Regions from separate parts of the Acidovorax sp. GW458-11-26-14-TSB4 genome, predicted to be linked through region 2. Evidence: predicted binding sites of a transcription regulator. Region 2 holds the regulator's gene; each other region holds the start of a gene.
What was found. Region 2 encodes sigma-54, which starts transcription at its own class of promoters, with help from an activator protein. Its sites were predicted from a motif close to TGGCANGNAANCTGCTTT; they were not measured.

Region 1: AC07X5_RS03045 (TorF family putative porin) is a predicted target of sigma-54. The motif match lies at 3,492-3,509, and genes of this name have one in related genera.
Region 3: AC07X5_RS00820 (pilin) is a predicted target of sigma-54. The motif match lies at 3,067-3,084, and genes of this name have one in related genera.

Annotation. Positions count from the first base shown of each region.
Region 1 is NZ_JBWKYR010000001.1:641,501-647,701, reverse strand. It holds gene glcE (glycolate oxidase subunit GlcE) at 1-530, opposite strand, end outside; gene amt (ammonium transporter) at 796-2,325, opposite strand; gene glnK (P-II family nitrogen regulator) at 2,362-2,700, opposite strand; gene AC07X5_RS03045 (TorF family putative porin) at 2,745-3,455, opposite strand; gene AC07X5_RS03040 (YifB family Mg chelatase-like AAA ATPase) at 3,671-5,206, shown strand; gene AC07X5_RS03035 (MarR family winged helix-turn-helix transcriptional regulator) at 5,243-5,710, shown strand; gene AC07X5_RS03030 (amidohydrolase family protein) at 5,723-6,201, opposite strand, start outside.
Region 2 is NZ_JBWKYR010000007.1:14,270-20,470, reverse strand. It holds gene AC07X5_RS16025 (hypothetical protein) at 1-34, shown strand, start outside; gene AC07X5_RS16020 (DUF3885 domain-containing protein) at 182-670, shown strand; gene AC07X5_RS16015 (hypothetical protein) at 667-984, shown strand; gene AC07X5_RS16010 (VOC family protein) at 981-1,352, shown strand; gene AC07X5_RS16005 (RNA polymerase factor sigma-54) at 1,353-2,954, opposite strand; gene lptB (LPS export ABC transporter ATP-binding protein) at 3,018-3,785, opposite strand; gene lptA (lipopolysaccharide transport periplasmic protein LptA) at 3,797-4,447, opposite strand; gene AC07X5_RS15990 (thiol:disulfide interchange protein DsbA/DsbL) at 4,558-5,214, opposite strand; gene AC07X5_RS15985 (SPOR domain-containing protein) at 5,288-5,962, opposite strand; gene argS (arginine--tRNA ligase) at 5,979-6,201, opposite strand, start outside.
Region 3 is NZ_JBWKYR010000001.1:163,788-169,988, reverse strand. It holds gene AC07X5_RS00830 (CHASE2 domain-containing protein) at 1-2,074, shown strand, start outside; gene AC07X5_RS00825 (MBL fold metallo-hydrolase) at 2,135-2,926, shown strand; gene AC07X5_RS00820 (pilin) at 3,149-3,685, shown strand; gene AC07X5_RS00815 (hypothetical protein) at 3,745-5,607, shown strand; gene AC07X5_RS00810 (TfpX/TfpZ family type IV pilin accessory protein) at 5,657-6,201, shown strand, end outside.

The DNA.
Region 1 (6,201 bases), on a different contig from region 2:
ACCACGGGCAGCACCTTGAGGCTGACCTCGGTGAGCAGGCCCAGCGTGCCCCAGGAACCCGCCATGAGGCGCGGCACGTCATAGCCCGCCACGTTCTTCATGACCTGCCCGCCAAAGGTCAGCAGCTCGGCTTGGCCGTTGAGCAGCACCACGCCCAGCAGGTAGTCGCGCACGGCCCCCACGCTGGCGCGCGCCGGGCCCGAGAGGCCGGCCGCCACCATGCCACCGACCGTGGCGGCCTGCGGCTGCACCCCGAAGTGCGGGGGCTCGAAAGGCAGGCACTGGCCCTGGGCGGCCAGGGCCGCCTCCAGTTCGGCCAGCGGCGTGCCGGCGCGCACGGTGACGACCAGCTCGCTCGGCTCGTAGTCGACGATGCCCTGGAGCACCCGGGTGTCCAGCACCTCGCCGTGCAGGGCCAGGCCGTGGAAGTCCTTGCTTCCGCCGCCGCGGATGCGCAAAGGGGTCTGGTCGGCCGCGGCGGCACGCACGCGTTCGGTGATCTGGGCAAGGGCGAAATCCATGCCGTGCATCGTAGCGGCTGCACCCTGCCCGGGCCCCTGGCAAGGCTGTGAATTTTTTGAACGGCCGGCGTGAGGTTCGCAATCGGCTCTTGCGCTGCCCTCCAATGAAAAACCCGCCGAGGGGCGGGTTGCTCAAAAAGAAGCCCGCCGGGTGGCGGGCCAAGGGATCCGAGGAGGATTCCGAGGAGACTCTCGCAGAAAAATCAAACGGTTCAAAAAAGCCGGGTGGTCAGGGCTGCGGCACCACCAGACACCGCAGCCCCGGCCGATCCCGTCAACGGCTGTACGCCGTTTCGCCGTGCGAAGTGATGTCCAGGCCTTCGCGTTCAGCCTCTTCCGAGACACGCAGACCCACGGTGAGGTCCACGATCTTGTAGGCGATGAAGGACACCACGCCCGACCACACGATGGTCAACAGCACTGCCTTGGTCTGGGTCCACACCTGTGCGGCGATGGAGTAGTCCGCAGATGTCACCATGGTGGCCGTGACCCAGTCCGCCACATAGCCGGGGCCGCCCAGGCTGGGGGCGTTGAACACGCCAGTCAACAGTGCGCCAACAATGCCGCCGATACCGTGCACGCCGAACACGTCCAGCGAATCGTCGGCACCCAGCATTTTCTTGAGGCCGTTCACACCCCACAGGCAAGCAAAGCCACCCACCAGGCCGATGACCAGTGCACCACCGATGCCCACGTTGCCGGCAGCTGGCGTGATGGCCACCAGACCGGCGACGGCACCCGAGGCAGCACCCAGCATGGATGCCTTGCCGCGTGCCAGCGCCTCACCGATACACCAGGCCAGCACGGCTGCAGCCGTGGCCACCAGCGTGTTGATGAAGGCCAGGGCGGCAAAGCCGTTGGCTTCGAGTGCGGAGCCGGCATTGAAGCCGAACCAGCCCACCCACAGGAGCGAAGCACCCACCATGGTCAGCGTCAGGCTGTGCGGCGCCATGGCTTCCTTGCCGTAGCCGATGCGCTTGCCCACCATGAATGCGCCCACCAGGCCAGCCACAGCAGCGTTGATGTGCACCACGGTACCGCCAGCGAAGTCCAACGCACCCCACTGCCAGATCTGGCCGGCCTTGCCGGTCATGGCATCGACGACTTCCTTGCCTGTGTAGGCATCAGGACCCATCCAGAACCACACCATGTGGGCGATCGGCAGGTAGCTGAAGGTGAACCACAGCACCATGAACAGCATGACGGCACCGAACTTGATGCGCTCGGCGAAGGCGCCGACGATCAGGGCACAGGTGATGCCGGCAAAGGTGGCCTGGAAGGCTGCGAACACCACTTCCGGAATCACCACACCCTTGCTGAAGGTCGCAGCATTGGCAAAGGTGCCGGCTGCGTTGTCCCAGATGCCTTTCATGAACAGGCGATCAAAGCCGCCAATGAACGCACTTCCTTCGGTGAACGCCAGGCTGTAGCCGTAGATGAACCACAGCACCACGATCATCGAGAAGGTGACCATGACCTGCATGAGTACGGAGAGCATGTTCTTGCTGCGCACCAGGCCACCGTAGAACAGGGCCAGGCCGGGCAGGACCATCAGGATCACGAGGATGGTGGAGGTCATCATCCAGGCGGTGTCGCCCTTGTTGGGCACGGGGGCAGCTGCAGCAGCAGGTGCGGCTTCGGCCGCAGCAGGAGCTGCCGCAGGGGCAGCGGCGGGTGCCGCAGCAGGGGCAGCAGCCGCTGGCACCGACGCCGCAGGCTCGGCGGCAGGTGCCTGGGCCAGCGACAGTCCACCGACCGACAGCAGGCTCAACCCCAGGATGAAGGAAGCAAGCAATTTTTTCATGGCTTTTTTTCTCTTGTGTGTGATGCGGCGTGCCCCTTAGAGGGCTTCCTTGCCGGTTTCGCCGGTGCGGATGCGCACCACCTGCTCGAGGTGCGTCACGAAGATCTTGCCGTCACCGATCTTGCCGGTGCGGGCAGCGGCCTCGATGGCCTCGATCACGCGGTCCACCAACTCGTCCGCCACTGCGGCCTCGATCTTGACCTTGGGCAGGAAGTCGACCACGTACTCCGCGCCGCGGTACAGCTCCGTGTGCCCCTTCTGGCGCCCGAAGCCCTTGACCTCGGTCACCGTGATCCCCTGAACCCCGATGTCCGACAGGGCTTCACGCACCTCGTCGAGCTTGAAGGGCTTGATGATGGCTGTCACCATTTTCATTTTTGGTTCCTCCGGAAGGGGCGCTCTGCGCGCCCCCAAAAGATTTACAGGGTTTTGGTCAGCGTCACGATCACGCGCGACTTGTTGACGGGACCAAAGTAGTCCTTCTTGTTGGCGCCGACCACGGCAGCACCCAGGGACAGGCCCGAACCGAAGTCATAGGCACCGCCGACGCTGTAGTCGATGTAGTTGGGGGCCGCGATGTCGCCGCCAAAGCGCGTGTAGCCCACGGACGCCTTGAGCATGACCTTGGGCATCACTTCCTGGGCGAATGCCAGGTTCAGGTAGCCGGTGTTGCGGCCCTTGAAGCCGGGGCCGGCATAGGCGAAGTAGTCCTTGGACAGCGTGTGCGAGTACTTGGCCGTCACGGGCCCGAAGGTGGCGGCGCCATAGACTTCGGTGGTGTTGCCGTTGCTGTTGCCGGGGTAGATGTAGGTCAAGAGGCCCACATCCAGGTCGGCGCCGCCGGCCTTGAACTTGTAGCCGCCGTAGATGTCGGACTCGATGGAGTTACCCGAGAGCCAGTCGACGCTGGAATTCCAGTTGCCGACATAGAAACCGGACTCGCCGAAGGCGTAGTCGAAGCCGCCCTGGATCGCGGGCTTGACAGCCTTGACCTTGGAGACATCCTGGTCCTGGCCACGGAACTTGTAGTTCGAGGTCAGGCTGACGTTGCCGGTCAGCTGGGCACTGGCCAGCAGGGGCAGGGTTGCAACAAGGGCAGCGCCCAGGAACTTGATGGATGCGCGGGTCATGTTTCCTCCGGTTGGACAAAGTAGGGACAAGCGCTTTAAGCATGGACCGTGCCACGCGCCACCAACGGGCCGTGGCACCTGCGGGCGGGGCAGATGGGGATTCCCTATTAAAGTGAGGGTTGAGGGGACTTTGCAAATGCACCACGGTGGTGCAACTGTGAAGCAGTTCACGCCGCCCCACCATAAAACGCACCCATCTGGGGAGAAAGTCGACCATGAGTCTTGCTTTGGTGCAAAGTCGCGCCCTTCTGGGGCTGCAGGCACCGGCCGTCACCGTTGAAGTGCACCTGGCCAACGGCCTGCCCAGCTTCACGCTGGTGGGCCTGGCTGAAGTGGAAGTGAAGGAGGCACGCGAGCGCGTGCGCTCGGCACTGCAGAACGCGGGCCTGGAGTTTCCCCACAACAAGAGGATCACGGTCAACCTCGCCCCGGCGGACCTGCCCAAGGATTCGGGCCGGTTCGACCTGCCCATCGCCCTGGGCATTCTGGCGGCCAGCGGACAGATCGATGGCAGCCGCCTTGCAGGCCACGAATTCGCGGGGGAGTTGTCGCTCTCAGGCGAACTGCGCCCGGTGCGCGGGGCGCTGGCCACCAGCCTGGCGCTGCAGACCCAGCACATCAGCACGCAACTGGTGCTGCCCCCCGGCAGTGCCGAAGAAGCCGCCCTGGTGCCCGATGCCCAGGTGGTGCGCGCACGCCACCTGCTCGACGTGGTGCGCGCCTTCCTGCCGCCCGGCACGCCGGCCCCCGAAGGAGACGACGATGGCTTTACCCGCCTGCAGCCCACGCCCATGGCCACCGGGCTGCAGGGCCCCGACATGGCCGACGTGAAAGGCCAGGCCATGGCCAAGCGCGCCCTGGAGATCGCTGCGGCCGGCGGCCACAGTGTGCTGATGGCCGGGCCGCCCGGCTCAGGAAAATCCATGCTCGCACAGCGCTTTGCCGGCCTGCTGCCACCCATGGCGGTGCAGGAGGCGCTGGAAAGCGCCGCCATCTCCAGCCTGGCCGGCCGCTTCAGCCCCGAGCGCTGGGGCCTGCGCCCCACAGGGCAGCCCCATCACACGGCCAGCGCCGTGGCGCTGGTCGGAGGGGGCTCACCGCCTCGGCCTGGCGAGATCTCGCTGGCGCACCATGGAGTGCTCTTCCTCGACGAATTTCCCGAGTTCACCCGCGCTGCGCTGGAGGCGCTGCGCGAACCCCTGGAGACCGGCCACATCACCATCTCCCGCGCAGCGCAAAGGGCCGATTTTCCAGCCCGATTTCAAATGGTGGCCGCCATGAACCCGTGCCCCTGCGGATTTCTCGGCTCCACCCAGCGCGCCTGCCGCTGCACGCCGGACCAGATCTCACGTTACCAGGGCAAGCTCAGCGGGCCCCTGCTGGACCGCATCGACCTGCACGTGGAAGTGCCCGCCGTGCCCTCGGAGCAATTGCTCAAGGCGCCGCCCGGCGAATCCAGTGCCGCCATCCGCGAGCGCGTGGTGCAGGCGCGGGAACGGGCCCTGGCGCGCCAGGGCAAGACCAACCAGGCGCTGCAGGGCCAGGAGATCGACGAGCACTTGCACCTGGACGATGCGGCCGCCAAGTTCCTCAACACCGCGGCCGCGCGCCTGGGCTGGTCGGCGCGCAGCACGCACCGTGCGCTCAAGGTGGCGCGCACCATCGCCGACCTGGCGGGGGCCGACGCCACCGCCGTCGGCCACGTGGCCGAGGCCGTCCAATACCGCCGCGTACTGCGCAGTCCGGCCTGAACGCTATAGTCTCTTTACCTTCTGCAGCATCACCCCATGGCCAGCGCTTCCTCCCCCACCCTCGCACCCACCGCCACCGACGTGGTCGACAACAGCTATCTGCGCACCCTGGTGGGCTACAACGCGCGCCGGGCCTCGCTGTCCATCATCGAGGTGTTCATGGAGCGCATGGCGGTCTATGGGCTCAAGGTGGTGGATTTCTCGGTGCTCTCGCTGGTGGCGCACAACCCCGGCATCACCTCGCGCCAGCTGTGCTCCACACTGGGCGTGCTGCCACCCAACCTGGTGGGACTGATCGCGGCGCTGGACCGGCGCGGCCTGATCGAGCGCCGCCCGCACCCGAGCGACGGGCGCGCGATGGGCCTGCACCTGACACCTGCGGGCGAGGACCTGTGCGGCCAGGCCGAGCAGACCGCCGCCCAGCTGGAAATCGACGCCACTGCGCGCCTTACGGCCACCGAGCGCAAGACGCTGATCCGTCTGCTGCAAAAGATCTACGACTGACCGGCCCGCCCTTCAAGCCGCCTTCGGCTTGTCCAGCCCCAGCAGGCGCACCGCATTGCCCTTGAGGATGCCGGGCATCACCTCGGGCTTGAAGCCGGCTTCCTGGAAATCCTTCATCCAGCGCTCGGGCGTGATCAGCGGGTAGTCGCTGCCGAACAGGATGCGGTCCTTGAGCAGGGTGTTGGAATACTGCACCAGCTGCTTGGGGAAGTACTTGGGGCTCCAGCCCGACAGGTCGATCCAGACGTTGGGCTTGTGCGTGGCGACCGAGAGCGCCTCGTCCTGCCAGGGGAAGCTGGGGTGCGCCATCACGATCTGCATGTCCGGGAAGTCGATGGCCACGTCGTCCAGGTGCATGGGGTTGCTGTACTCCAGGCGCAGGCCGCCGCCGCAGCGCATGCCGCTGCCGATGCCGCTGTGGCCGGTGTGGAAGATGGCCGGCAGGCCGTACTCGGCGATCACCTCGTAGATCGGCCAGGCCATCTGGTCGT
Region 2 (6,201 bases):
GATGCGGCGTGCGCCCAGACCCGATGCGCGGTGAGCACCAGGCACTGCGACAGGCCATCGAGCGGACTTTCGACGGCAAGGCCTTCCTGCGACCCCTTTTCTACCGATACCCTGGCGGCCTGCGGTTCAGGCTGTCCGAGGGCGGCGCGATCCTGGAACAGTTCCTTTCAGCGCTGGCCACATGTCGGGCCATCTGCAGCGAGATTTTCGACATCGAAGGTTCGCTGACGGCCTGTATACGGGTTGCAGCCGAACCCGGCAGGTTTGCCTACAGAGAGGTCATGGCCGAGCTCAGGGCGGCAGGCGTCCGAATCCCTGCCGCCAGGGTGTTGTGGCAGGGTTCGACCGGGAACCCAACGAAGCACCGGACGAGGAGGATTGGATCCACCTGGCGTTCCAAGCACCGCTGTCGCAGCTCACGGGCCTACTGTGGTGCGCCATGGCAGCCGACTTCGGCAATATCCGCCCTCGCCCCAACTGCTGCATCTACCTCTTCCATCTGGAACACCGCGTCATGGTCTGGCCGTATGACGACCGGGGCATGGACGTGGCGGGCCCGAACCAGGACTTCTTGGCGCAGCTGTACCGCAACCACCAGCCGCACCTGCTCGACCACGACCGAGCCACCATGGACGCGACCTTCGGCCTACCACCGGTCGTCGCCCCATGAACGACATCGCCTGCCACGCGTGCAGCGGCACCTCGCTCGATTCCATCGTGGAGTATGGCAGCTACCTGCTGCGCTGCGCGCACTGCGGCGAAGGCGTGGTCGCCACCTCGTTCATTGCATTTCGCGAGCGAACCGAAACCTTTCAGGCCTACCTGGATCCCGGCGCAGGCAACGCACCTTCGCCAGCGCAACAGATTGCCCAGGGCTCGCTGCACGCCATCCACGGCCAAGTGGGTGCCATCGCTGCAACCGGGCAGCGAGTGCTGCTCGTGCCCCATCCGTCGCCCAACGACACCTCCCGACAAACCCCATGATGCACCCGCAGCTCTCCACCCTCATGATCTATGCGCGCGACATGCAGCGCAGCGCGGGCTTCTACCGCACGCACTTCGGTTTCGAGACCACGGGCGAAGTGGTGGAGGGATTGATCGAGCTGCACGCCCCCGATGGCGGGGCCAGCATCCTGGTCCACCAGGCGGCCAAAAGCGTGAAGCTGGGCCAGGCAGGGGTGAAGCTGTGCTTCCATGTCCCGGACGTGGAGGCCTTCAAGGCCCATGCTCTGTCGCAGGGGCTGGAGTTCGGCCCCACGCACCAGGCCAACGGCTATGCCTTCGCCAACGCCAAGGACCCGGACGGCAATACCGTCAGCATCTCCAGCCGGGCGTTCCGCAAGCCGGCCTGATCAGAGCGCCTTGCGCAGGTTGGCCGGGGCGATCTTGAGCGCCTCGCGGTACTTGGCCACGGTGCGGCGCGCGCACTCGATGCCCTGCTCCTTGAGCATCTCGGCGATCTGGCTGTCCGACAGCGGCTTGGCCGGGCTTTCGGCCGCGACGAACTGCTTGATGAGGGCACGCACGGCCGTGCTCGATGCATTGCCGCCGGTCTCGGTGCCCAGGCCCGAGCCGAAGAAGTACTTGAGCTCGTAGGTGCCGATGGGCGTGGACATGTACTTGGCCGTGGTCACGCGGCTGATGGTGGACTCGTGCAGGCCCAGCTCATCGGCGATGTCGCGCAGCACCAGCGGGCGCATGGCCAACTCGCCATGGGTGAAGAAGCTCTTTTGCCGCTCGACGATGGCACGCGAGACGCGCAGGATGGTGTCGAAGCGCTGCTGGATGTTCTTGATGAACCAGCGCGCCTCCTGCAGGCGCTGCTGCATGGCCTGGTGGCCCTCGCCGCCCTTGTGGCCGCGCAGGGCGCCGGCATAGATGTCGTGCACGCGCAGGCGCGGCATCACGTCGGGGTTCAGGGCCACGATGAAGTTGTGCTGGCCGTCGCGGCCATTGGCACGGCCGGCCTTGCGCACGATGACGTCGGGCACGATGATGTTGCGCTCCACGTCCACGAACTTGCGCCCCGGGCGCGGCTCCAGCCGGGCGATCAGGGCCATGGCGGCGCGCGTGCGCTCCTCGCCGTCGCCGCACAGCTGCGTCAGGCGGCGGATGTCGCGGCGCGCCAGCATCTCCAACGGCTGCTGGCACACGCGCAGCGCGGTCTGCACGGTGTCGGGGTCGGCATCGCTGTCCTCGTCGGCGGCCAGGGCCGCGAGCTGCAAGGTCAGGCATTCGCCCAGGTTGCGGGCGCCCACGCCCACGGGCTCCAGGTTCTGCAGCAGGCGCAGGGCCACGGTGAAGCGGTGCACCAGTTCCTCGATCTGCTCCAGGTCGTCCGGGCCCGCCAGCGCGATGGCCAGCTCTTCCAGGGGCTCTTCGAGGTAGCCGTCGTCGTTGAGCGACTCGATCAGGAAGCGCAGCGCCGCACTGTCCACCTCGGACAGGCGCAGCGACAGCGCCTGGCGGTGCAGGAAGGCGGTGAGAGATTCGTGCGAGCGCGCCAGCTCGGTGGCGTCGGCTTCGTCGCCCTCGGCATCGTTGCGCGTGCGGGCCGGCGCATCGCCGCCCCACTCGGCATCGTTGGGCGACACATCCACGGTGCCGTCACCGCTCCAGTCCGGTTCATCGCTGGCGCTGCTGCCCAGCTCCGCATCGCCCGGGGAGGTGTCGGCCACGGATTCGCTCGATGTATTGCTGCCCGGGGCGTTGGAGTAGACCGCCTCGTCGGAGCTGTAGTCGTCGGACTGCGCCGGCGCATCGGCCGTCTCCACCCCGAATTCCTCGCGCGGCGCCTCATCGGCATTGCGTTCGAGGAACGGGTTTTCGTCGAGCATCTGCTCGACCTCCTGGCCCAGTTCCAGCGTGGACAGCTGCAGCAGCCGGATGGATTGCTGCAGCTGCGGCGTGAGCGCCAGGTGCTGCGATACGCGCAGCGACAGGCCGGGCTTCATCGCACAGCCCCCGGGGGCTGCCGCAAACGCAGGTGCATGGCAAACGTACAGTCCATCGGTCTGCTACATGCGGAAGTGTTCACCCAGGTACACCCGGCGCACTTCGGCGTTGTCGACGATTTCGGAGGGGGTGCCCTGGGCCAGCACGTGGCCGTCGCTGATGATGAAGGCGTGGTCGCAGATGCCCAGCGTCTCGCGCACGTTGTGGTCGGTGATGAGCACGCCGATGCCGCGGGCCTTGAGGAAGCCGATGATGCGCTGGATCTCGATCACCGCAATGGGGTCGATGCCGGCAAAGGGCTCGTCGAGCAGGATGAAGCGCGGCTGCGTGGCCAGCGCGCGGGCGATCTCCACCCGGCGGCGCTCGCCACCAGACAGGGCGAGCGCGGGCGAGGCGCGCAGGTGCTCCACGCGCAGCTCGTTCAGCAGGGCCGTGAGGCGCTCCTCGATCAGCGCACGCGACAGCGGCTGGCCATCGTCACCGCGCTGCAGCTCCAGCACGGCGCGCACGTTCTCCTCGACCGTGAGCTTGCGGAAGATCGAGGCTTCCTGCGGCAGGTAGGACAGGCCCAGGCGCGAGCGCCGGTGGATGGGCATGTGGGCCACCGAATGGCCATCGATGCGGATGTCACCTGCATCGCTGCGCACCAGGCCCACGATCATGTAGAACGAGGTGGTCTTGCCCGCGCCGTTGGGGCCCAGGAGCCCCACGACTTCGCCTTTTTGCACGACCAGCGACACGTCCTTGACGACCTTGCGGCTGCCGTAGGACTTTTCGAGGTGGTGCACCTCCAGCCGGCTTTCCGCCGGGGACGCGGCGACGGTGTTCACGGCAGCCTCGCTCACTTGGCGCCGCCGCCGAGGGTGCTGCTGGGGCGCAGGGTGGTGCCGGAGGCCGGCGCGGCCGGAGCCGCGGCACCGGCCGGGGTTTCCTTGGGCGACAGGATGGCGCGCACGCGGCCGCCGGGCGCCTGGGCATCGCCTGCGGCATTGTTGCCGCTGCGCGGCTTGGCATCCACGGTGAACACATCGGTCAGGTTGTTGTAGACGATGACCTGCCCGGTGATCTCGTCGGTCAGCGTGGATTCACGGAAGCGCCGCAGCTCGGCACGGGTGATGAACTTCACGTTGTCGGCACGGCCGTCGTACTCGATGACCTCGCTCTCGCCTTCGATGAACTCGTCGGGCGCGCCCGGCAACGTGTCACGCTTTTGCCGGAAGAAGGCACGCTTGCCCGGCTCCGCGGTGACCACGCCGAACTGGTAGCCATCGGCGTCCTGGCGCACGTCCAGGCGCGCGCCACGCAGCACGATGGTGCCCTTGGTCATGACCACCCGGCCGGTGAACACGCTGGTCTGCTTGAGCTCATCGTGCCGCAACGCGTCGGCCTCGATGTTCATGGGCTTGTTGCGGTCGGCCTTTTCGGCATGGGCCGCAGTCTGGACAACAGCCAGGGCCGAGAGGAGGAGGATCGGGAGGATGCGGTAGTTCATAGGGCACGAATCTTGCAGATAATTGTAGCCACCCGTGGAGACACACCATGAAAAAAGCCCGCGGATGCGGGCTTTTGGCACATGCAGAAACCAGTCCTGCCAGCAAGCGGTCAGGCTTTGCGGACCGTGCCCACCAGGTGCTCCACCACCTGCAGCACCACCGGCATGCTGCCGGCCATGGTGCCATCGGTGTAGAAGCGGCCGGCCACACCCATCGAAGGCACGCCTTCCACCCCGTAGGAATCCTGCAGCTGCGATGCACGGCGCACCTGGTTGGACACGGTGAACGAGGTGTAGATTTCCTTGAACTTGGCCACGTCCACGCCCTGGGTGGCGACCCAGGCCATGATTTCATCGTCCTTGGCGAGCTTGACCTTCTCGACGTGGATGGCGCGGAAGACCTTGGCATGCAGGTCAGCGACCTTGCCCATGCCTTCGAGCGTGAAATACAGTTTCTGCAGGGGCACGAAGCTGGCGTTGAAGGCCACAGGGATGCGGCGGATGCTCAGGTCCTTGGGGGCGGACTTGATCCAGGCCTCGAGCGTGGGCTCGAAGGCATTGCAATGGGGGCAGGCATACCAGAAGAATTCGATCACATCGACCTTGCCCGCCGGCGCGTCGGGCGTGACGGGCTTGTCGAGCTTGCGGTAGTCCTTGCCCTCCTTGAACTGGCGCGGCTGCGCAAGCGCGGGGGCGGCCACAGGCAGGGTCAGGGCAGATGCAGCCACTGCAGTAGCGGCGGACAGGGAAAACTCGCGGCGTTTCATGAAAGTGACTCTCCTAGGGTCGGGTGTGGGGGTGTGAGCCACGCCCCCGGAAAAAGTTCAGGCAGGCCTGCACTCAGCGCTGCACGCGCACCAGGGCCGACTCGACCCCGGTGGTGTCGAGCTTGTCCTTGAGCTGGGCAGCATCGTCACGCTTGGTGAAGGGGCCGACACGCACGCGGAACACCGTGCGGCCATTCTGCTCGCGCTCGCTCACGCGGGCCTCCCAGCCCAGCATGGCCAGCTTGGCACGCTGCGCATCGGCATCGGCCTGGGTGCGGAAGGCACCGGCCTGCACGAAATAATCGAACGGGTCGGCGCTGTTGCCGGGCGCGGCAGCGGCCTTGGCGGCCGCCAGGTCACCCAGTGGGTCGGCACTGCCGGGTTTGGCGGCAGCCGCTGCGGCCGGCTTGGCCGACGATGCGGCAGCACGCGGGTCGGTGGCCGCAGCCACGGCCGGTGCCGATGCGGTGGGCGCGGGCGCCGGGGCCACCCCCGCCGTGGCAGGTGCCGAAGCCGCAGCTGCGGGCGGGCGCGCCGGGTTCTTGCCGTACAGCGGCGAGTTGGGGTCCCAGTTCTTGTTCTTCTGCGCTTCGGCGGCATCCTGCTCGGTGCCGCGTGCGCCGCCCTTGTTCAGAAAGGGCACGGGCACCTTGGTCACGTACACGGCGACCGCCAGCGCGGCCCCCAGGCCGAAGATCACGCCCACGATAAAGCCGATGATGGTTCCGCCCAGTTGCTTGTTCTTCATGGTAGTGGTTGCTTGCTTACATTCGGGCCGGGGCCGATACACCCAGCACAGCCAGGCCATTGTGCAGTACCTGCGCGGTGGCGGCGACGAGGGCCAGGCGCGCACGCTTGACGGCCTCGTCGTCCACCAAGATGCGCTCGGCATCGTAGTAGCTGTGGTAGCTGGCGGCCAGGTCGCGCAGATAGAAAGTGACGTCGTGCGGTGCCTCGCCATCGGCGGCGGCGGTCAGCATCTCGGGG
Region 3 (6,201 bases), on a different contig from region 2:
CGTCATCGTCGACATTGATGAGCGGAGCCTGGAGCGCACCGGCCAGTGGCCCTGGGGCCGCGACAAGATGGCCCGGTTTGCGAGCGAGTTGCTGGAGCGCCAGCAGGTGGCGGTGTTGGGCTTCGACGTCGTGTTTGCGGAGCCCGACGGCAGCTCGGGCCTGGCCAGCCTGCAGAACCTGGCGCAAGGCCCCCTGCGCGGGCAGGCTGGCTTTGCCGAGCAATTGGCGCGCCTGGCCCCGGAGTTGGACTACGACGCGCAGTTCGGCCGGGCCTTGCAGGGCCGGCCCGTGGTGCTGGGCTACTACTTCACCAGCGACCGGGATGGGCGTGCGCGCGGCGTCCTGCCAGAACCCGCGCTGCCCCTGGACCGGCTGCGAGGCAAGCCGCTGCGGGCCACCTCCTGGCAAGGGCATGGCAGCAACATCGGGGTGCTCGCCAAGGCGGCGCCGTCGGCCGGGTTCTTCAATTCCGTCACCGATCCTGACGGGGTGGTGCGCTCCCTGCCGCTGCTGGCCGAGTACCAGGGCCGCTACTACGAGTCGCTGGCGCTGGCCATGCTGCGCATGGCAACAGGCCGGTCGGATCTGTACCCGCTCTATGCAACCTCGGAATTCGACCATGATGTGTTGAAGGGCATCCAGCTGCGCAAGGACCAGGCCCGCCTGGCGCTACCGGTCGACGCCAATCTGGCCACCCTGATTCCCTACCGGGGCCTGGGCGATGTATCGGGTGGTTCGTTCCGCTATGTCTCCGCGAGCGATGTACTGGAGGGCAAGCTGGCGGCCGGCAGCCTGAAAGGCCGCCTGGTGTTGGTCGGGTCCACGGCGCCCGGCCTGGTCGATCTGCGCGTGACGCCCGTGGGCCGTGCCTATCCCGGGGTGGAGGCGCATGCCAATGTGCTGTCGGCGTTCATCGACGGGACGACCATCGTCCAGCCGGACTACGCCATTGATTTCGATGGCTTTCAGCTGCTGCTGGTGGGCTTGCTGCTGGCCTTCTCGCTGCCGCTGCTGACGGCGGGTTGGGCGATGGTGCTCAGTGCCGGGGTGTTTGCCGGGCTGGTGGCGCTGAATCTCTGGTTCTATGAGACACAGGGCTTGGTGATGCCCTTGGCGACGGTGCTGGTGCTGGCACTGTCGGCTTTCACGTTGAACATGGTCTACGGCTATTTTGTCGAAAGCCGCTCCAAGCGGGAGCTGGCCGCTCTGTTCGGGACCTATGTTCCACCCGAACTGGTGGACGAGATGGTCAAGGAGCCTGAGCGCTACAGCATGGATGCCAGCAACCAGGAATTGACGGTGATGTTCTGCGACATGCGCGGCTTTACCGCGCTGTCGGAAACCATGGAGCCTCTGCAACTGCAGGCCATGCTCAATGGCGTGTTCAGCCGCCTGACCCACATCATCCGTGGCCGCCGCCAGGGCACGATCGACAAGTACATGGGGGATTGCGTGATGGCCTTCTGGGGGGCTCCGGTGGCCACCCCCGGGCACGCCGAGCTGGCGGTGGCGGCGGCGCTGGACATGGCCCGGGCGATTGGCCAGCTCAACGAGGAGCACCGCGGCAAGGGCCTGCCGGAGATCGGCGTGGGCATCGGCCTGAACACCGGCTCCATGTGCGTGGGGGACATGGGCTCGGACATCCGGCGCAGCTACACCGTGATCGGCGATGCCGTGAACCTGGGCTCGCGGCTGGAAGGTCTCTCCAAAACCTACGGGGTCACCATGGTGGTCAGCGACTCCACCCGGGCCATGGCGCCGGGTTTCATCTGGCAGGAACTGGACCGGGTGCGCGTCAAGGGCAAGGCGCAGGCGGTCACCATCTACACCCCCTTGGCTGCTTCGTCCGAGCCGCTGCCACCCGAGCGGGTGCAGCAACTGGCGCTCTGGCAGCAGTTTCTCGCCGCCTACCGGGCCCAGGAATGGGATGCATCTGCCCTGCTTTTGCGGAATTTGCACGCTTCGGAACCTGGAAACATCCTGTATTCGCTGTACGCAGGCCGCATAGAGGCCCTGCGGGTGTTACCCTTTCAGCCGGATTGGGACGGTGCCACCCAATTCGACACCAAGTAGGACAATGGCCGCAGCCCGCACCGATAACCCAAGAGACGACAGCAAACAGGACTGCATGACATGAAGGTTCGCGTACTGGGGTGCTCCGGGGCCATTGCCAAAGACTGCCGGACCACCTCATTCCTGGTCAACGACAACATCCTCATCGATGCGGGGACGGGGGTGGGCGACCTGACGCTGGACGAAATGCGCCGCATCGACCATGTGTTCCTCACGCATTCGCACCTGGACCACATCGCGGCGCTGCCCCTGATGCTCGATGCCGTGTCGTCCCTGCGCAACAGCCCGGTGCAGGTCCACGCGCTGACCGGCACCATTGCCGCGCTGCAGGCACACGTGTTCAACAACGTCATCTGGCCCGACTTCAGCAGCATCCCCACGTCTGACCAGCCCTTCCTGCAGTACCAGATCATCTCGGTCGGGGAGCGATTGAAGGTCGAAGACGTGCACCTGGAGGTTCTGCCCGCCGTGCACACCGTGCCCGCCGTGGGCTACGCGGTGGCGGGCAGCACGGGCTGGTGGGTTTTCAGCGGCGACACCGGCCGCAATCCGGACTTCTGGAACCGGGTCAATGCTTTGCCGGTCGCCATGCTGGTCATCGAGACCGCCTTCAGCAACCGCGAAACCTCCTTGGCCCAGCGCAGCCTGCACCTCTCACCCCACACCCTGGCCCAGGAACTGGCGCAGCTGACCCCTGGCAAGCGTTGCCCCATCTATATCACCCATACCAAGCCGTCCGAGACCGAGCTCATCATGGAAGAGATCCGACGCTTCGACCAGAGCGCTGGACCGCTGGGCGCTGCCCCCCATGACATTTACTGGCTCAAAGCGGGGGATGTCTTCGAGTTCTGACCACTCTGTTGCAGATGGTGACGTTCGTGGTACGACAAAAATGTCGCTGTGAGATCTCCTGTGGGGTTCGGGAAACACTTCGGTGACAAATGACCCATTTGGGGGAGGGGTTCAGGTACCATGCCATCGGTTTCGCAAGGTGGCACAAAACCTGCTCATGTTGAGCCAGCCTGGAGAATTTTCTGCAGGTTTCAATTGCAATTGACCTCCGAGGAGTTATTTATGAAGCGTTTCATGCAAAAGGGTTTCACCCTGATCGAATTGATGATCGTTGTGGCGATCATCGGTATCCTGGCTGCCGTGGCTCTGCCTGCGTACCAGGACTACACCATCCGCGCCAAGGTGTCTGAAGCAGTGATCGCTGGCAGTTCGCCCAAGAGCGCCATGTCGGAAGCCTTCCAGACGGATTCCGTCGGGGGCTTGACTGCGGCTGCTTCCGCGATCAACGCTGCATCCATTGAAACCAAGCGCTCGAAGTACGTTCAGGGCTACAGCGTTACCGCTGCCAGCCCATGGACCATCCTCGTTACCGTTGCTGCCAACTCTGGCAACGGCATCCCCAGCGGTCTGAACGGCAACACGCTGAGTTTCTTCCCCAACGTGCAAAGCGCGATTCCTACTGATGCTGTGCAAGGCGCCATCGATTGGGCCTGCACTTCTGCCACCACCACCAGCGCTCAGAACCGTGGCCTGGGTAACCGTGCCGTTTCTGCCGGTACTCCTCTGCCTGCTAAGTACGCGCCTTCTGAATGCCGTTAATATTGGCTATCTTCTAAAAAGCGAGGCTTGTCCTCGCTTTTTTCTTTGCCGAGGCCTTTGTGCGAACTTCATCCAATTCCCTCCAATCTGGTTGGCCATACGGGCTGATTGTTCTCGTTGTTGCCGCGCTCTATGGACAGAGCCTTGGCTTTGGCTACGTGTGGGATGATGGAGCTCTGTTCCTTGAAAACACCGTGTTGCGTGAAGGCGCGTGGAGTTGGAAGGCCGTGGCGCGGCCCGTATTGCCCGATACCCCCTATTTTCGTCCTCTGGTCTTGAGCACCTGGATGATGGAAATGCAGGTCTTCAACCTGCAGCCTCTGTATTCGCACGCAATCAATGTGTTGATCCATGCCATCAACACCTGTCTCCTTTATTCGATTGCATGCCGCATTTTTGAAGGGCGCAGCAGTGCGCGCACTGCGGCTGTCTTTGTTGCTCTTCTGTATACCGTTCACCCTTCTTTGACTGAGGGGGTCGCCTGGATTTCGGGTCGTTTTGACCTCATGGCCACCATGCTGATTCTGGCGGGTGTTTCAATCGCCTTGGGCCCTGCTAGTGTAATTCGTTGTGCAATGGTCGCGTTATTGTCAATGGGTGCCATGCTGTCTAAAGAGACTGGTATATTGTTTGCACCCCTTCTGGGTCTCATTTTCATTGCGCGTGACTCATCGCAATCGCTGCTGGTACCCCTCAGAAAGGCGCTACCCTATTTGTGTTCCTACGCGGTGGCGGTTATTCCGTATCTTTATCTTCGAAGCCATGGAATTGGTTTTGTCTCTTACGAAGCGTTTGGAATTTCACAAGTCATAGAAGCATTACAGGGCTATGACCAGTGGCTCCGCGCGCTCTCATTTTATACTTACACGAGTTTCGTTCCATTTAGCTCCATCAGCCCTCGGCAGGATATTGCTCTTGAGTTGATGTCCATGCGACAGCATCCCGCAGCATTGCTTGGTGCTTTACTCCTTGGTGTTGCCATTTTCGTCTTCGCAGTCAGGCGTAGAGCTTGGGCAGTGCTCTGGTTGGGTTTTTATATTGGAATATTTCCGGTGCTTGGGATATTGAAGATCCGACTGGGTGACACCATAGGTGCTGACAGATTTTTGTATCTGCCATTGATTTTTCTTTCGCTGGGACTTGTCGCCTTGTTCATGGAGCTTCGCGAGAAATTGGCCAGTCGGCCAATGATTCCCCGCCTGCTTGTTGTTCTTGCGTCGCTGTGGATTTTGCTTTCCTTATTGGTGACGTATACCGTTACATCCATGTGGGAAAGCAATCTGCGACTCTGGAGCTGGCAGTATCGGGCAAAGCCAGAAAATTCTGTGGTACGGTCAATGTATCTGATCTCTCTTGCGGACGCCAAGACACCCGAGGCGTCGAAGGAGCTTAATGAGGAGATCGAGAGGATCAAGGCGCGTTTTGGTGGAAGAATGCCTTTGGACGTTCAGATGATCTACTCTTCATTTTTACTTGGGAAAAAAGACCCGGAAGCTCTTCCTTATTTGGAAGGGCTTGTGGTAAATGCCAAGGACGTATGGAAGATGCGCCAAGAGGAGTCCAAGGGGCTGAATGCTGCGTCCTACGCGGGAATCCTCGCCAACTACTCTCAGGCGCTCATGATATTTGAGGGTGATTTGGTTCGAGCCAAAGAAGCTATAGACTCTGCGGAATCAATTGCAATGCGTGGATCAGAATATCAGGTGATTCACCAGAGAATCGCAATTAGTTATCTTGAAGGGCGAAAATCAGACGCAATTCGTATGTATCATGAAAACTATAGTACCCTTAAGGCCTACAATATAGATACCATGCTGAGATCGATGCGTACGCTTGTTCTTCTGACGTGCGAGCGAAAGGGTGAAAAAAATTGTATGGATTATTCTCAGCAGTTTGTGCGTGACCTGAAAGGTGGCGAATAATTGGCGCGATGTTCTTTTTGTATTTAACTATTCATGAATTGATATTTGAATGGGTACTACGATGAATGCGTCCGAATCGAAGATTTTGCGAAGAATTCGATTTGCTGCTCCCTGGGCGCTGCGCCACTTTGCTTTTTCGACCGTTGTCGGCGGCCTGCTTGCATTTTTGATAATAGGCATATGGTTTCCGCAGCCTTTTCTTAATATTTCAGGGGGCTGGAAATTATTTTTTCTAATTATATTTGTTGATGTTGTTTGTGGCCCCATTCTCACGCTGCTGTTGATCGATCCGGATAAATCCCAAAGGGCTATTTGGGTTGATATTGCGCTTATTGTGGCAGTTCAAATGAGCGCGCTGGTCTACGGTGTCTACAGTCTGAGTCAGGCACGGCCGATAGCTCTGCTGTTCGAGGTGGACCGATTCAGGGTGGTCAGCTATGCAGATATCGACACGTCGCGGCCCGAGAGCATTCCCAAGTGGGTGGGCCCCTTGAGCTTCGAGCCCCCTCGCTTGCTTGGAGTTCGCAGTGCCAGGAACTCGGATGAAAAAATGGAGAGCGTGGATGCGTCTTTGCAAGGGGTGGAGCCTGGTCA